4 regions of the Rouxiella badensis genome follow, and region 1 is predicted to be linked to each of the others. Evidence: predicted binding sites of a transcription regulator. Region 1 holds the regulator's gene; each other region holds the start of a gene.
What was found. Region 1 encodes CRP, which controls carbon source genes, mostly activating them, when cyclic AMP is high. Its sites were predicted from a motif close to ATGTGANNNNNNTCACAT; they were not measured.
Positions count from the first base shown of each region.

Region 2: the regulator CRP is predicted to act here: its motif matches at 1,735-1,752, upstream of O1V65_RS21215 (YjcB family protein).
Region 3: the regulator CRP is predicted to act here: its motif matches at 1,941-1,958, upstream of idnD (L-idonate 5-dehydrogenase).
Region 4: the regulator CRP is predicted to act here: its motif matches at 1,973-1,990, upstream of O1V65_RS07880 (PTS sugar transporter subunit IIB).

Region 1 covers NZ_CP114062.1:4,360,159-4,363,306, reverse strand. The annotation lists gene O1V65_RS20060 (LysR substrate-binding domain-containing protein) at 1-627, shown strand, start outside; gene O1V65_RS20055 (OsmC family protein) at 649-1,059, opposite strand; gene crp (cAMP-activated global transcriptional regulator CRP) at 1,404-2,036, shown strand; gene O1V65_RS20045 (YccS/YhfK family putative transporter) at 2,103-3,148, shown strand, end outside.
Region 2 covers NZ_CP114062.1:4,582,050-4,585,197, reverse strand. The annotation lists gene O1V65_RS21225 (acid phosphatase) at 1-444, opposite strand, end outside; gene O1V65_RS21220 (response regulator transcription factor) at 525-1,139, opposite strand; gene O1V65_RS21215 (YjcB family protein) at 1,871-2,152, shown strand; gene bglX (beta-glucosidase BglX) at 2,469-3,148, shown strand, end outside.
Region 3 covers NZ_CP114062.1:4,157,739-4,160,886, forward strand. The annotation lists gene O1V65_RS19185 (isochorismatase family protein) at 1-751, opposite strand, end outside; gene idnD (L-idonate 5-dehydrogenase) at 847-1,878, opposite strand; gene O1V65_RS19195 (benzoate/H(+) symporter BenE family transporter) at 2,029-3,148, opposite strand, start outside.
Region 4 covers NZ_CP114062.1:1,684,835-1,687,982, reverse strand. The annotation lists gene O1V65_RS07895 (LLM class flavin-dependent oxidoreductase) at 1-78, opposite strand, end outside; gene O1V65_RS07890 (hypothetical protein) at 274-717, shown strand; gene O1V65_RS07885 (LacI family DNA-binding transcriptional regulator) at 714-1,727, opposite strand; gene O1V65_RS07880 (PTS sugar transporter subunit IIB) at 2,075-2,395, shown strand; gene O1V65_RS07875 (PTS cellobiose transporter subunit IIC) at 2,395-3,148, shown strand, end outside.

The DNA.
Region 1 (3,148 bases):
GGATCGGTGGCGGTCGGCTTCTCGTCGCTGCTGGCGCTGACCATTTTTCCCGCGCTGGCCAGTGAGTTCACGGCGCAATATCCGCAGGCAAAATTGCATATCAAGGAGTCGCAGCTCTCGACCCTGCTGCCTTCATTGCGTGAGGGAAGGTTGGATTTCGCCATCGGCACGCTGGGCGTCGGACTCCCCATCGAAGACATGGTGTGCGAGCCCTTGTTCAGTGCGCCGTTCTGCGTCGTCGCCCGCAGGCAGCATCCGCTGGCGCAGGCCACGTCGTTAAGCGAATTGAGAGAGGCAAGCTGGCTGCTTCCCGAGACGGACATGGGTTATTACCAGCAGCTTGCTGCCCTGCTGGAGGAAAACGGCTGCCACGCGGTGAAATCGCCTATCCGTACCGACTCATTGATTAGCGGGCTGATGATGATGCTGAACGGGGATTATCTGTCGGTGGTCGGCAACGCCATGGCGACGCCGTTCTTCATGGAAGACAAGCTTTGCCGCCTGCCTGTCGACAGCCTGCCGGCGGCGCAATACTGCCTGGTTTACTCACAAAAAACGCCGCTAACCTTAACGGCGCGGCGTTTCTTAGACCTGCTGCGGCTGCACTGTCAGCGTTACCCTTGGTAACGTGCCGCACAGCACTCAAGCTTATTCTATTGAATCAATAACTTCAAAGCTGTGGGTGATAGTCGCTGCCTTGCCCAGCATCAGCGAAACCGAGCAATATTTTTCGGCAGACAGCGTTACAGCGCGCTCAACCACTTTATCCGTCAGACCCTTGCCGGTCACGATGAAGTGCAGGTTAATGGTGGTAAACAGGCGCGGCGCTTCTTCGCGGCGTTCGGAGGTCAGCTTGACCTCACAACCGACGACGTCGTTGCGGCCTTTTTGCAGAATGGACACCACGTCGATGGCGCTGCATCCACCCGCTGACATCAGCAGCATCTCCATCGGGCTCGGTGATTTGTCGCCCGCATTGCCGTCCATCAGAATTTGATGGCCAGAAGAAGACTCACCGAGAAACGTTAATCCCTCGACCCATTTTACACGTGCTTGCATTTGCCTTTCTCCGGTAATAATTTTCAAAACAGACTACCCTTAACCCCTGAAACTGGCAATGGAACTCGATCCGCATCATGCTGAAGCGAGACAACACAAGACACGTCACCAAAGCTGTGCTACAAACAAGGCGAAAGAAACTTTCCAACAAGTTGCGGCCGGGGTTTTTGGGTTTAACAGGATAACCTTGGTGATTATGGCAAATTACTGCCTAATTCACGCCTCAAGCCGCTTGCAGCATTGCTGGTCAGTTCATATGCTAAAAGAGCGCGAAGTAAAAAATCGCCGAACAGGGATTTTGAGCCCTGTGATTTTGGGCAGCGATAAAAAGAGGATAATAACTAATGGTTCTCGGCAAGCCACAAACAGACCCTACTCTCGAATGGTTCCTGTCTCATTGTCATATACACAAGTACCCCTCTAAAAGTACGCTGATTCACCAAGGTGAAAAAGCCGAAACGCTTTACTACATCGTGAAAGGCTCGGTTGCCGTGCTGATTAAAGATGAAGAAGGCAAAGAGATGATACTTTCCTACCTTAACCAAGGTGACTTCATCGGTGAGCTGGGACTCTTCGAAGAAGGTCAGGAACGTAGTGCGTGGGTAAGAGCAAAAACTGCCTGTGAAGTCGCTGAGATTTCCTACAAGAAGTTTCGTCAGCTGATCCAGGTTAACCCGGATATCCTGATGCGCCTGTCTGCACAGATGGCGAGTCGACTCCAGATTACCTCGGAGAAAGTCGGTAACCTGGCTTTCCTCGACGTAACCGGACGCATTGCGCAAACTCTGCTGAATCTGGCCAAGCAACCAGACGCCATGACCCATCCAGATGGCATGCAGATCAAGATCACCCGTCAGGAAATTGGCCAGATCGTCGGTTGTTCACGCGAGACTGTCGGTCGAATTCTTAAAATGCTTGAAGATCAGAGCCTGATCTCGGCACACGGTAAAACGATTGTCGTTTACGGCACCCGTTAATCCCCTTAAAAACGGCGCAGCAGTCTTCTGGTGCGCCGTTTTTATTCGTCACGTTACACAAAATTAATGACGCTTTGGCGACGAATCTTCTACCACCCCGAGGTTAACTACGCGCTGAGACAGACGCTGGTCCTCTGCCTGCCTATTGGTTTTGCCATGCTGTTTGGTCAGCTGAAGCTCGGGATGCTGTTTGCGCTGGTCCCCGCCTGCTGCAATATCTCCGGTCTCGATACGCCGCATAAGCGCTTCTTCAAACGTCTGGTTATCGGCGGTTCGCTGTTTGCCTTGAGCAGTATTCTTCTCCAGCTGATGCTGATTAACTGGCATGTCCCGCTGCCGCTCATCATGCTTGGCCTGACGCTGGTACTGGGCGTCACGGGTGAAATCAGCCCGCTGCACGGCCGCCTGCTGCCCGGCGCGCTGGTCGCCAGCATCTTTACCCTCAGTATGGCCGGTGTGGTGCCCATCTGGCACGCTCCGCTGCTGTTTGTCGTAGGTACCGCCTGGTATGGGCTGTTCAACTGGTTTTGGTTTCGGCTCTCCGAAGAGCAGCCGATGCGCGAGACGCTGAGCCAGCTCTACGTCGAACTCGCCGATTATTTCGAAGCAAAATACAGCCTGCTCACCCAGCACACCGACCCCGAAACCGCGCTGCCGCCGCTGTTGAAACGACAACAGCAGGTCATTGACCTGATTGCCACCCTCTATCAGCAACTGCACATGCTGCCGACGGGCAATCATCAGCATCATAAAAGGCTGCTGCGCAGTTTTCAGGTGGCGCTCGACCTGCAGGAGCACATCACCGTAAGCCTGCACCTGCCCGCAGAAGTGCAAAAGCTGGTTGAGGAAAGCCACGCCGAGGCGGTTATCCGCCGCAATGCGCAGGTCATTGCCGCACGGCTGCGCGTTATCGCGAGCGACATCCTCTACCATCGGCGCTCGGAGCGGTTCACAATGGCCAACGAGCTGGCCGCGCTGGAAAAAATAGCCTCTCGCTATCGTGACAATCCCGTCGGGCAGTTTTGCTACTACCATTTCAGCCGCATCGCCCGACTGCTGCGCACCCAGCGTCCGCTGTATCGCCGCGACCTGATGCAAACGCAGCATCGTCT
Region 2 (3,148 bases), 220 kb from region 1:
TGACGGCCACGAGCCAGAACTGGATTTTTTCAGCAACGGATGGATCTCATCGTTAAGCATGTAGGGACGTGGGCGATGGAAATATTTTTTAGCGCGATCGTCCACCACGTCTTCGGTCGAAACGATGCGGTCAAAAAAAGCACTCAATTTTGGGAGCCTGGCTGCATCGAAATTTGGCCCCATCACGTCGGCAAAGCGCCACACATTTTCCTGTGCATCAGCGATAGCGGCCTTCTCTTGCTCAGGGGTACGTTTCGCCTGAATCGCCAGAAGTTCGGCGATTTCTGCCTTGGTTTGCGCTGAATCATCCGCCGGAGGTGCAGGCAGATACTGAGTCAAATCTACCTCTTTGGCGGTGATAAACGGTTTGGCTTCGTCGGCAGCATTTACGTTGAATGCTGCCCCGAAAATAAGGAAGGCGAGAACGGCGACGAAATTACGCAAGGTAAAACTCCTGATGATGGGAAAAGATGGCAGGAGTTTATTGAGAGAACGTGACAGTCAAATGACAAAAAATAGCCGCTTTAGAGTTTGATTTTGTATTGATAACCTATTTTCATCAATCCAAAACTATTGCGAGCACCTAATTTCTGCATCACATTTCTTTTGTGTGTTTGTACGGTTTTATAGCTCACGCCCAGGTGTTCGGATATTTCCACTGGGGTACTATTATTTAATAACAGCGACATTACCCTTAGTTCGCTTGAGGTTAATGACAGCTCGTTATTATCGGCATTAACGATAGCCAGCAGATTGGGGCTGCAATAATAATCACCGGAAATCCCTTTATTGATAGCATGCCTTATCTCGGAAATATCGTCCTTTTTCGAGATCAAAACACGCGCCTTGCACTTCATTAACTCTTTGATAAGAAAAATATTATCAACATCCGTAAAGACGATCAGTGTGACGTTGTTCCAATGCTGAGAGTTACGCCGTATAAAGTCTATACCATCCATAGGAAATAGGTTTGTATCATATATTTCCATGACGATAACGTCGATCATTTCTGCATCAAGCATAGACTGTAACGGTGGGAAACCTTTTAACGCCCCCCGAATTTTAATGTCTTCAGGAATTAACGTTCTGATGGCCATGCAGGTAAAGGAATGGGGTTCCATTAAGACCAAGTTTTTCATAGTTCCCTTAAATATAAAGAGTCATCCTAACGGCACATAAAAATATAAAATTACCCGCACATCATGAATAGGGTTTATTTTGTTAATTTCAATTAAGAAGTAAAAAACCATAAATCACGCTTATGACCATTTTTTATATCGCCACTTGTTGATTTTGGAAAACTTAACCCTAACGAGATGAACCCAGAATGTTGCTTTTCGACTCAACTTTACATAAAAGCAACAATTATCGCCGCAGAGTAGTGATAGGATTTTTCTTAGTAAAGCTTTTGCAGCTAGAAACAACTCCAAAAACTCTTATGAGTTAATGTCAAAAATGTTCGGATTTGGCGCTAAACCGGCCAAACAAAAAATTTTGCATTAATATTTCTACTGTTTTAAGGAAAAAAGTGTTTCAGCTTTGCTCACAGCGCTAAGCCAATCAATCTGTGCATAAAGAGGCCAAAACCCTCAAAGCAGTCGGAGAGGCCATGGGGCGAAAAGTTAAATTTTCGTTAAAATCGCATAAGGCTGAATATTTTTATAACTTTTATGCGATTTGTGAGGGTTAATATTCCAGATTGTTTTTTGCACAAAATCGAAATCCAATGATAGAATGTGACCTGAATCACACTTTACATCATTTAACTTTTCCAATTTTCTACTATTACCTATTTAGATTCAGTGCGTTGCTCTGAAAATATGTTGTTTCGTAAGCGTAAAAGATTGACTGCATTATAGGAACCCATTCGATGAATACCCTGACTACTGGATTCATGATGATGCGCTGGGAATTACTGAGCGCACTTATGATGTTTTTCGCCAGCCAATTAAATGTGGTTTGCCGTCAAACCAGTAAGAACACTCTGGCGTTCATGTGTAGCGGCCTGGGCCTCTCTATGACCTGTTGGTTTGTGATGGGATTAATGGGAATGACCTTCAGTATTGAGGCCGTGACTCAGTTCTGGATGACCTCCAAACATGTGTTCATCGACATTATGAGCCAGACCCCGACTAACTGGCCAATGCCTTGATATATAGATTTTTATTTTTCTAATTTGCTAGTGCGGCATCGCGCGCTCTTCTTCGCTGATGCCGTTTGCTCTTTCCCTTATTGACCTCCCTGCCCTGCTCTTTTATTGCCTCTTTAATGCGCCATCCCCTTGCCAAAATTTGCGAGTCGCCTCGACAGAAAACAATTTTTCCTTTGTTAATCAAATATATTAATTGCTAAAGCGCGAATTACCGTATTAGATTCTCTCTACGCATTATGCCTAATGTATAAAAAACTTTATCTGTATGTTTTTATGAGCTTTACCCATACGCTGACGATGGGACAAGGGATAATTAATGAAAACGCATCATATTATTAGCGCACTCTTTTTGACGTTGAGCGCTCCGCTTTATGCCCAAAGCCCGACAACGCGTCCAGAATCCTCGGGAATTCCACAGTTGCAGGTCAAAGCACGTGACGCCTTTATTTCCGGCCTGATGAAAAAAATGACGCTGGACGAAAAAATAGGGCAGCTTAATCTGGTAAGCGTCGGGCCCGATAATCCAAAAGAAAAGATTATGGCTGATATCAGAGCCGGCAAGGTCGGCGGTGTATTCAACACCGTGACAAAGCCCGATATTCGCCGCATGCAGGACCAGGTACAGTTCAGCCGATTAAAAATCCCCCCGTTCTATGCCTATGACGTCGTTCACGGTCAGCGTACCGTTTTCCCAATTAGCCTGGGTTTAGCCTCAAGCTGGGACATGAATACCGTGGCGCTTAGCGCACATATTTCCGCTGAGGAAGCTGCCGCCGACGGCTTGAATATGACCTTCTCACCGATGGTCGACATCACCCGTGACCCACGCTGGGGGCGAGTGTCGGAAGGCTTCGGCGAGGACACGTTTCTTACCTCGCGCATGGCCTATGTCACCGTTAAAGCCTATCAGGGCGACGATGCGTCCGGACCAGAAAGCGTGATGGCAAACGTGAAACATTACGCGCTGTATGGTGCCGTCGAAGGCGGTCGTGAATA
Region 3 (3,148 bases), 200 kb from region 1:
TGGCCTGCGGCGGAAGCCAGCTGGCGACGCGGGTGTAGGCGCGTTCAAAAATGTCGGCGGGTGAGGTTGTCCCTGCAAACTTAATGGCGTAGCGCTTGAGCTGCCAGCCTTCATGATGCCAGACGGGCAGCGGCGCAATGCGACGGCCGAGATAGGGTTTCGGCTGCCAACTGGCGTCGGAAGAGGTCGTCACGGTCGACTCTGCACGATTATCAAGCTCGTTTAACGCACCGTCAACGTTGGTCACGTGAGCAAAACGGTCGGTTAGCACCAGTTCGGTACGGAGCTTAATCTCATCGCTGCTCAGCGTCAGGCCTGAAGAATGCGTCATCGGGAAGGTCAGCGTGGCCTCAGTCACGAAGGTCACGTCAAACCCCAGATCCGAGGCGACGCGCGCGGTGGTCTCGCAGCACTGCTCGGTGCGCATTCCACTGATAACAAGATGATTTATCTGACGATCGCGCAGCCAGACATCCAGGCCCGACTCGGTAAGCGCATTGTGCACGTGTTTATAGATGCGCACTTCAGGCTCATGACTGAGGAAAGACATTGGTGTGACGAATCCAGACTCGAGGGCGAAAGGTCCCTGACTGACGTGAAAAATATCAACCAACGGCACGTTGCGGCTCTGACAGCCATCAATGAGACGCGTAAGCGCCTGCCTGAAGGCGGGGAAATCTTCCTGTTGCCAGAAATCTTTTTGTTCGAAAGAACGCTGTACGTCGACGATCAGTAATGCACTGTGAGACATTTTCGGCCCTCCTCTTTTCGGTATAACGCCATATTGCGCGCTGTTCGAAAGGTGAGGAAGGCCAAAAACGGACATGAGGGTGTCTGTGCGGGACGTTAGAACACCAGCTGCACTTTCGCGGCCTTGGTTTTATCAGCTGCAAACTCGAGTGCGGTGGTCAGCTCGTCCTGCGGATACTCGCCCGACAGCAGCGGCATAGGATCGATAACCTTGTTTGCCAGCCATTCGACGGCAGTCACGAACTCTTCGGTAAAGCGGAAGCTGCCGACCCATTTAATCTCTTTGGCTATCAGCATCATCATTGGGAAATCAGGGATGGCGCCGCCCATGCCCACTTGCACCAGCGTACCCTTGGCGCGCGTCACTTCCAGACAGCGGCGAATAGAGGAGTGATGGCCAGAGGCATCGAATGAAATATCAAAATAGCCTTTCTGCTCCAGGTAAGGCGAGAAGTCACCGCTCGCGGCATGCAGCGTTTTGGTGGCACCCATCGCGGTGACAATTTCCAGACAACGCTCACTGAGGTCGGTGCAGACCACTTCGGCAGCACCTTTGGCCTTGGCGGCCGCCGCGATAAGGCTACCTATCGGACCCACGCCTGAGACGAATACCGTCTTACCCTTTACGTCACCGGCCTGATTTACCGCGTGAATAGCCACAGCCAGTGGCTCGGCAAATACCATCAGCCTGTCGCTCACGCTGTTGTCATAGGGAATACACTGGGCATTGTCGACGATTTTATACTGCGTGAAGGCGCCGTTGATGTGTGGGAAATACATCGCGCTGCCGAAGAACTTCATTGTTGTGCACTGATTTTCTTCACCGGCCAGGCAGTATTTACAGGTTTTGCACGGCTTACTCGGATTAAGTGCGACTTTTTGGCCCGGCTTGAGTGCTGCGCTGTCTGATTGCTCAACGACACCGACCACTTCATGGCCAAGCACCATCGCTTCGCGGACTTTAAAATCGCCCACGGCACCGTGTTCATAGTAATGCAGGTCTGAGCCGCAAATCCCGCCTCTCGTGACTTTGACCAGCGTACCGACCCCCTGATAATCCAGCTGCTGATTAACGACGGCGACGTCTTTTTTCCCGGTGACTACGCAAGATTTCGTTTCGATCTTCATGTGATTATTGCTCTTTATCTGGCTAATTATTGAATCAGTAAAGAGACTTTACGGGGGGTAAAATGTGATCACCGTCACTAAAATGCGTGTTACCTAATCCTGTTACTCATAACATGAAGGGCCTCAACTTTTTGAGGCCCTGATTAAAATTTAAGAACGCGGATTACTGATTTTTTCCTGATTTTTTTCAGGCAGGCTGAGGATACCGTGGGTCAGTACCCCTCCTATTAGACCCCAGAAGGCGGAGCCAACGCCAAACAGTTGAATACCTGATGCAGTAATGAGGAAGGTCACGATGGCCGCGTCGCGCTGCTTTTCTTCTGTTAATGCGCGATAGAGGCTGCCAGAAATGGTGCCAAGCAGCGCCAGACCGGCGACAGTATGAATCAGCGGCGCAGGCAGCGCGGTGAACAGCGTACCGATTGAACCGCCCATTACGCCAGCCAGCAGATAAAACACGCCGGCGGCAACGGCGGCGGTATAGCGCTTGTTGGGGTCGGGATGCACGTCTTTGCCCATGCAGATGGCCGCCGTAATGGCCGCAATACCAATAGAGTAGACACCGAACGGGGCAAGAATCAGCGCCAGCAGCGCGGTAACGGTAATCAGCGGCGAGACCGGTACTTTAAACCCAGAGGCATGCAGGGTGGCGATGCCGGGCGCGTTTTGAGAGGCCATCGAGACCACGAAAAACGGCAGACCGATGCCAACCAGCTTCTCCCAGGAGAAATGCGGCATGATAAATTCAGGCGCGGCGAAGTGTACTGCCTGACCGTGGAAGGCGATATCCCCCTGCCAGGCGGCGATCGCTAACCCAACGCACAGCGAAAGAATAACCGAGTAGCGGGCTATCAGGCGTCGTGCAATCAGATACGTCAGGCACATGCCGCCCGCCAGCAGCAGGTTGGTCTGTAGGGAAACAAAGGCATCGAGCCCAAATCGCAGCAAGATACCCGCCAGCATCGCGGCCGAGAGCGCCTGCGGTATATAGCGCATCATTTTGGCGAATAAACCGGTGACGCCGCTCAGTAAAATCAGGCCGCTGGCAAAAACAAATACACCGATCGCGTCATTGAGCGACGTGCCGGGTAAGCTGGTGACCAGCAGCGCCGCGCCCGGTGTCGACCAGGCGGTGACAATCGGCGTACGGTAATACAGTGAGAGCGCGATGCCGGTAACGCCCATGCCGAAACCGAGCATGGTAAACCAGCTGCCTATTTGCGCGAGATTGGCTCCTGCGGCCTCGGCGGCCTGAAAAACAATCGCCGCT
Region 4 (3,148 bases), 2.3 Mb from region 1:
CGTGCGCTTGAGTGCCCCGGCAGCATCCTCATGTTCGTCAAGAGGGCTTTTGTCCAACAAACTTAAACGGTATCCCATCTTTTTTTCCTTATATTAAGCTCAGAGGGTAATGCTTTTGATTATTGGATTCGGGGGGTTGCGAAGTAAAACAACAATAGTTGCTATGAAGTTGCGCTAATTGAAATAGCGAGTAAGGGGGCGGTTTGCGGATGAAATTAAATAGGATAAAGTTGCGGACCTGCACGTTAACAATAAGTCATCCGACGGAAAAATATGTCTGAATCCTTGAACGATGAGAGTCTGAACGCCTTCAACCAGCGGCTGTTTTCGCTGGCGCAGACGCTAAAAATTGACGCCTGGGTGCCCGAAAATCAGGTGATGGACCGCGTGGCGTTAAGCTTTCGCAAGTTGCTGAATTTTCTTGCTCAACACCCGAGTGAAACTCAGCAGACGCTGCTGGTATTTCCTGCGGTGCATAAAACGCGCGATGAGCTGGTGGCGATTGTGCAGGGCATTTTTGCCGAAGCGCAGCAAAACGGCGTGTTTAGAGAAGATATTTCCGTCGCGCTGCTGGCACAGTTTTTCACCGCCATGCTGCTGCAAATGGTGCAAATTCCCGCCGACCCTGCGGGACGACATCAGCAGAGCCTGGCCGCTGCGCGACTGTTTTGCAAAGGGGCATGGCTCGGTGAAGATTTTGCTTCGCCTGAAGATTAAAGATGCGGCCCAGGTCCGCTAGAGTCACGCACGATAAGCTCGCCGGGGAACGGCTGGAGGGCATCGAACGGTCGGCCGTCCATCATATCGACTAGCTGTTTGAGCGTGGTTTCAATCATTTCTGCGACCGGTACGCGAACGGTGCTGAGCGCCGGGATGAAATACGACGCCATCTTGATATCATCAAAGCCAATCAATGAGACATCGTGCGGCACCCGTTTTCCCACCGCGTGCAGCTGATTGGCCGCACCGATCGCCATATCATCATTACTCGCCACCAGTGCGCTAAAAGAGATGTTGCGCGCGAGCAACGTTTTTGCCGCTTCGCGCCCGCTCTCCAGCGACCAGCTTCCTGCAACAACCCAGGGTTCTCGATACGCAATGTCATGTTTCTCCAGCGCCTGACGATAGCCCCGCAGGCGGCTGTCTGCAGACGGCGAACCGGGTATACCGCTGATAAAGGCGATATCGCGATGCCCGCACTGAATAAGATGGCTGACGGCGTTAAAGCTGTACTGCTGGTGGTCGGCGTACACACAGTGCTGCGGGCTATGTTCAAGTCGGCGATTGACCACAATCATCGGTTTCGAAGAGCGTTCGATGATTTGAGTCAGTTCGCCTGAATTTAAGAAACGGGGATAAACAATGATGCCGTCACAGCGTAAATCGAGCAGAAATTCGATCGCCTGACGCTCCTCTTCGGCGCTGTGTTTGCCGTCGGCGAGGATCAGCTGACGACCATAACTTTCGGTCAGCGTCGCCGTCTGGAAGAGAAGTTCGGTGAAGTAGGGGCCATTATAGAGCGTATTACTGACCATCAGTCCGATGCTCTGCGATTTGCTGGTTGCCAGGTTTCTGGCGACCAGATTAGGGCGATAACCGATTTCTTCTACCGCCTTGAAAACGCGATCGCGGGTCGTTTTGCTTACATAGCTGTTGCCGGCCAAAACGCGTGAAACGGTAGCCTTGGACACTCCGGCCTTATTGGCAACATCAAGCATGGTCTTCATTTTCTTCCCCGTAACGGCATTTCGCAGTGGACTATCGTACCTTGTTATTTATTGAACTAACAAGTTATTCGAAGAGAGCGACTTTACGCAATGGCAATAAATAACCCGCATTTATAGGTGACGATAACTATTTATATCTTCTGTTATTATTAGCCGTGTTTTAACGTTTTCCTTACGTTTAATAATATTCCCACTGCGATATTAATCCATCTGGTTGGCATTAATATTTAACGATTGCTTCCCGCGTGCGATCGCCATCACAAATCAAGCTAAGTAATCTGAAACCGGTTGCAGAAACGGCGTTGCCTTGTATATTTTGATTTAAACACTACGCCGAGGGATAAAAAATGAATAAGATCTTACTGTGCTGTGCCGCCGGAATGTCCACCAGTATGCTTGTCCAGCGCATGGAAAAATATGCTGCGCAAAATAATATCGACGTTGAGATTAACGCCATTGGTTTTGATGAGTTTAGTGAACAGATTCAGAATTATGACTGCTGTCTATTGGGGCCGCAGATCAAGTACAAACTGGCTGAATTCAAGCAGGTTTGTGACTCGTTGAACAAGCCGATTACCGTCATCAACACCATGGACTACGGCATGATGAACGGCGAAAAAATCCTCAACGAAACGCTGAAAATGATCACCTCAGATGAGGCAAAATAATGAGCACACTCAGTGAGTCATTATTCAGCGTGATTGAGAACAGGATTAGCCCTATTGCGGCGAAACTGTCGAGTCAGCGCCACGTTGTCGCCATCAAAGACGGCTTTATCTCCTCCATGCCGTTCCTGATAGTCGGCTCATTTATGCTGCTGTTCGCCCATCCGCCGTTTAGCGCCAACAGCCAGTGGGCCTTTGCCCAGTGGTGGCTTGGCATGGTCGCCCAGCACACCGACCAAATCATGATGCCCTACAATATGACCATGGGCATCATGGCAGTCTATATTGCCGCCGCTATCTCCTACAATCTGGCAATAAGCTACAAGATGAACGGCTTTATGGCGGCTATGCTGTCGTTAATGGCGTTTCTGGTGGTTGCCTCGCCGCAAAATAATGGGTCGCTGCCGGTCGGGTCACTCGGTGGGGAAGGGATATTTACCGCCATTCTTGTCAGCCTTTATTCCACCGAATTAATGCACTTCCTGCAAAAGCATAATATTGGCTTTACATTACCCGAGCAGGTGCCGCCAAAAATAAGGCAGTCATTTGACTTGTTAATTCCTATTCTTGCAATATTTATTACCCTGTTCCCACTAAGCCTTTTTATTCAGCATCAGTTTGGCCTGTTATTACCGCAGGCGATAATGTCAATTTTTGCGCCGATTATTTCCGCTTCAGATTCATTACCCGCGATTTTAATTGCCGTGCTGTTGTGTCATCTGCTGTGGTTTGCTGGTATTCACGGCGCCGTTATCG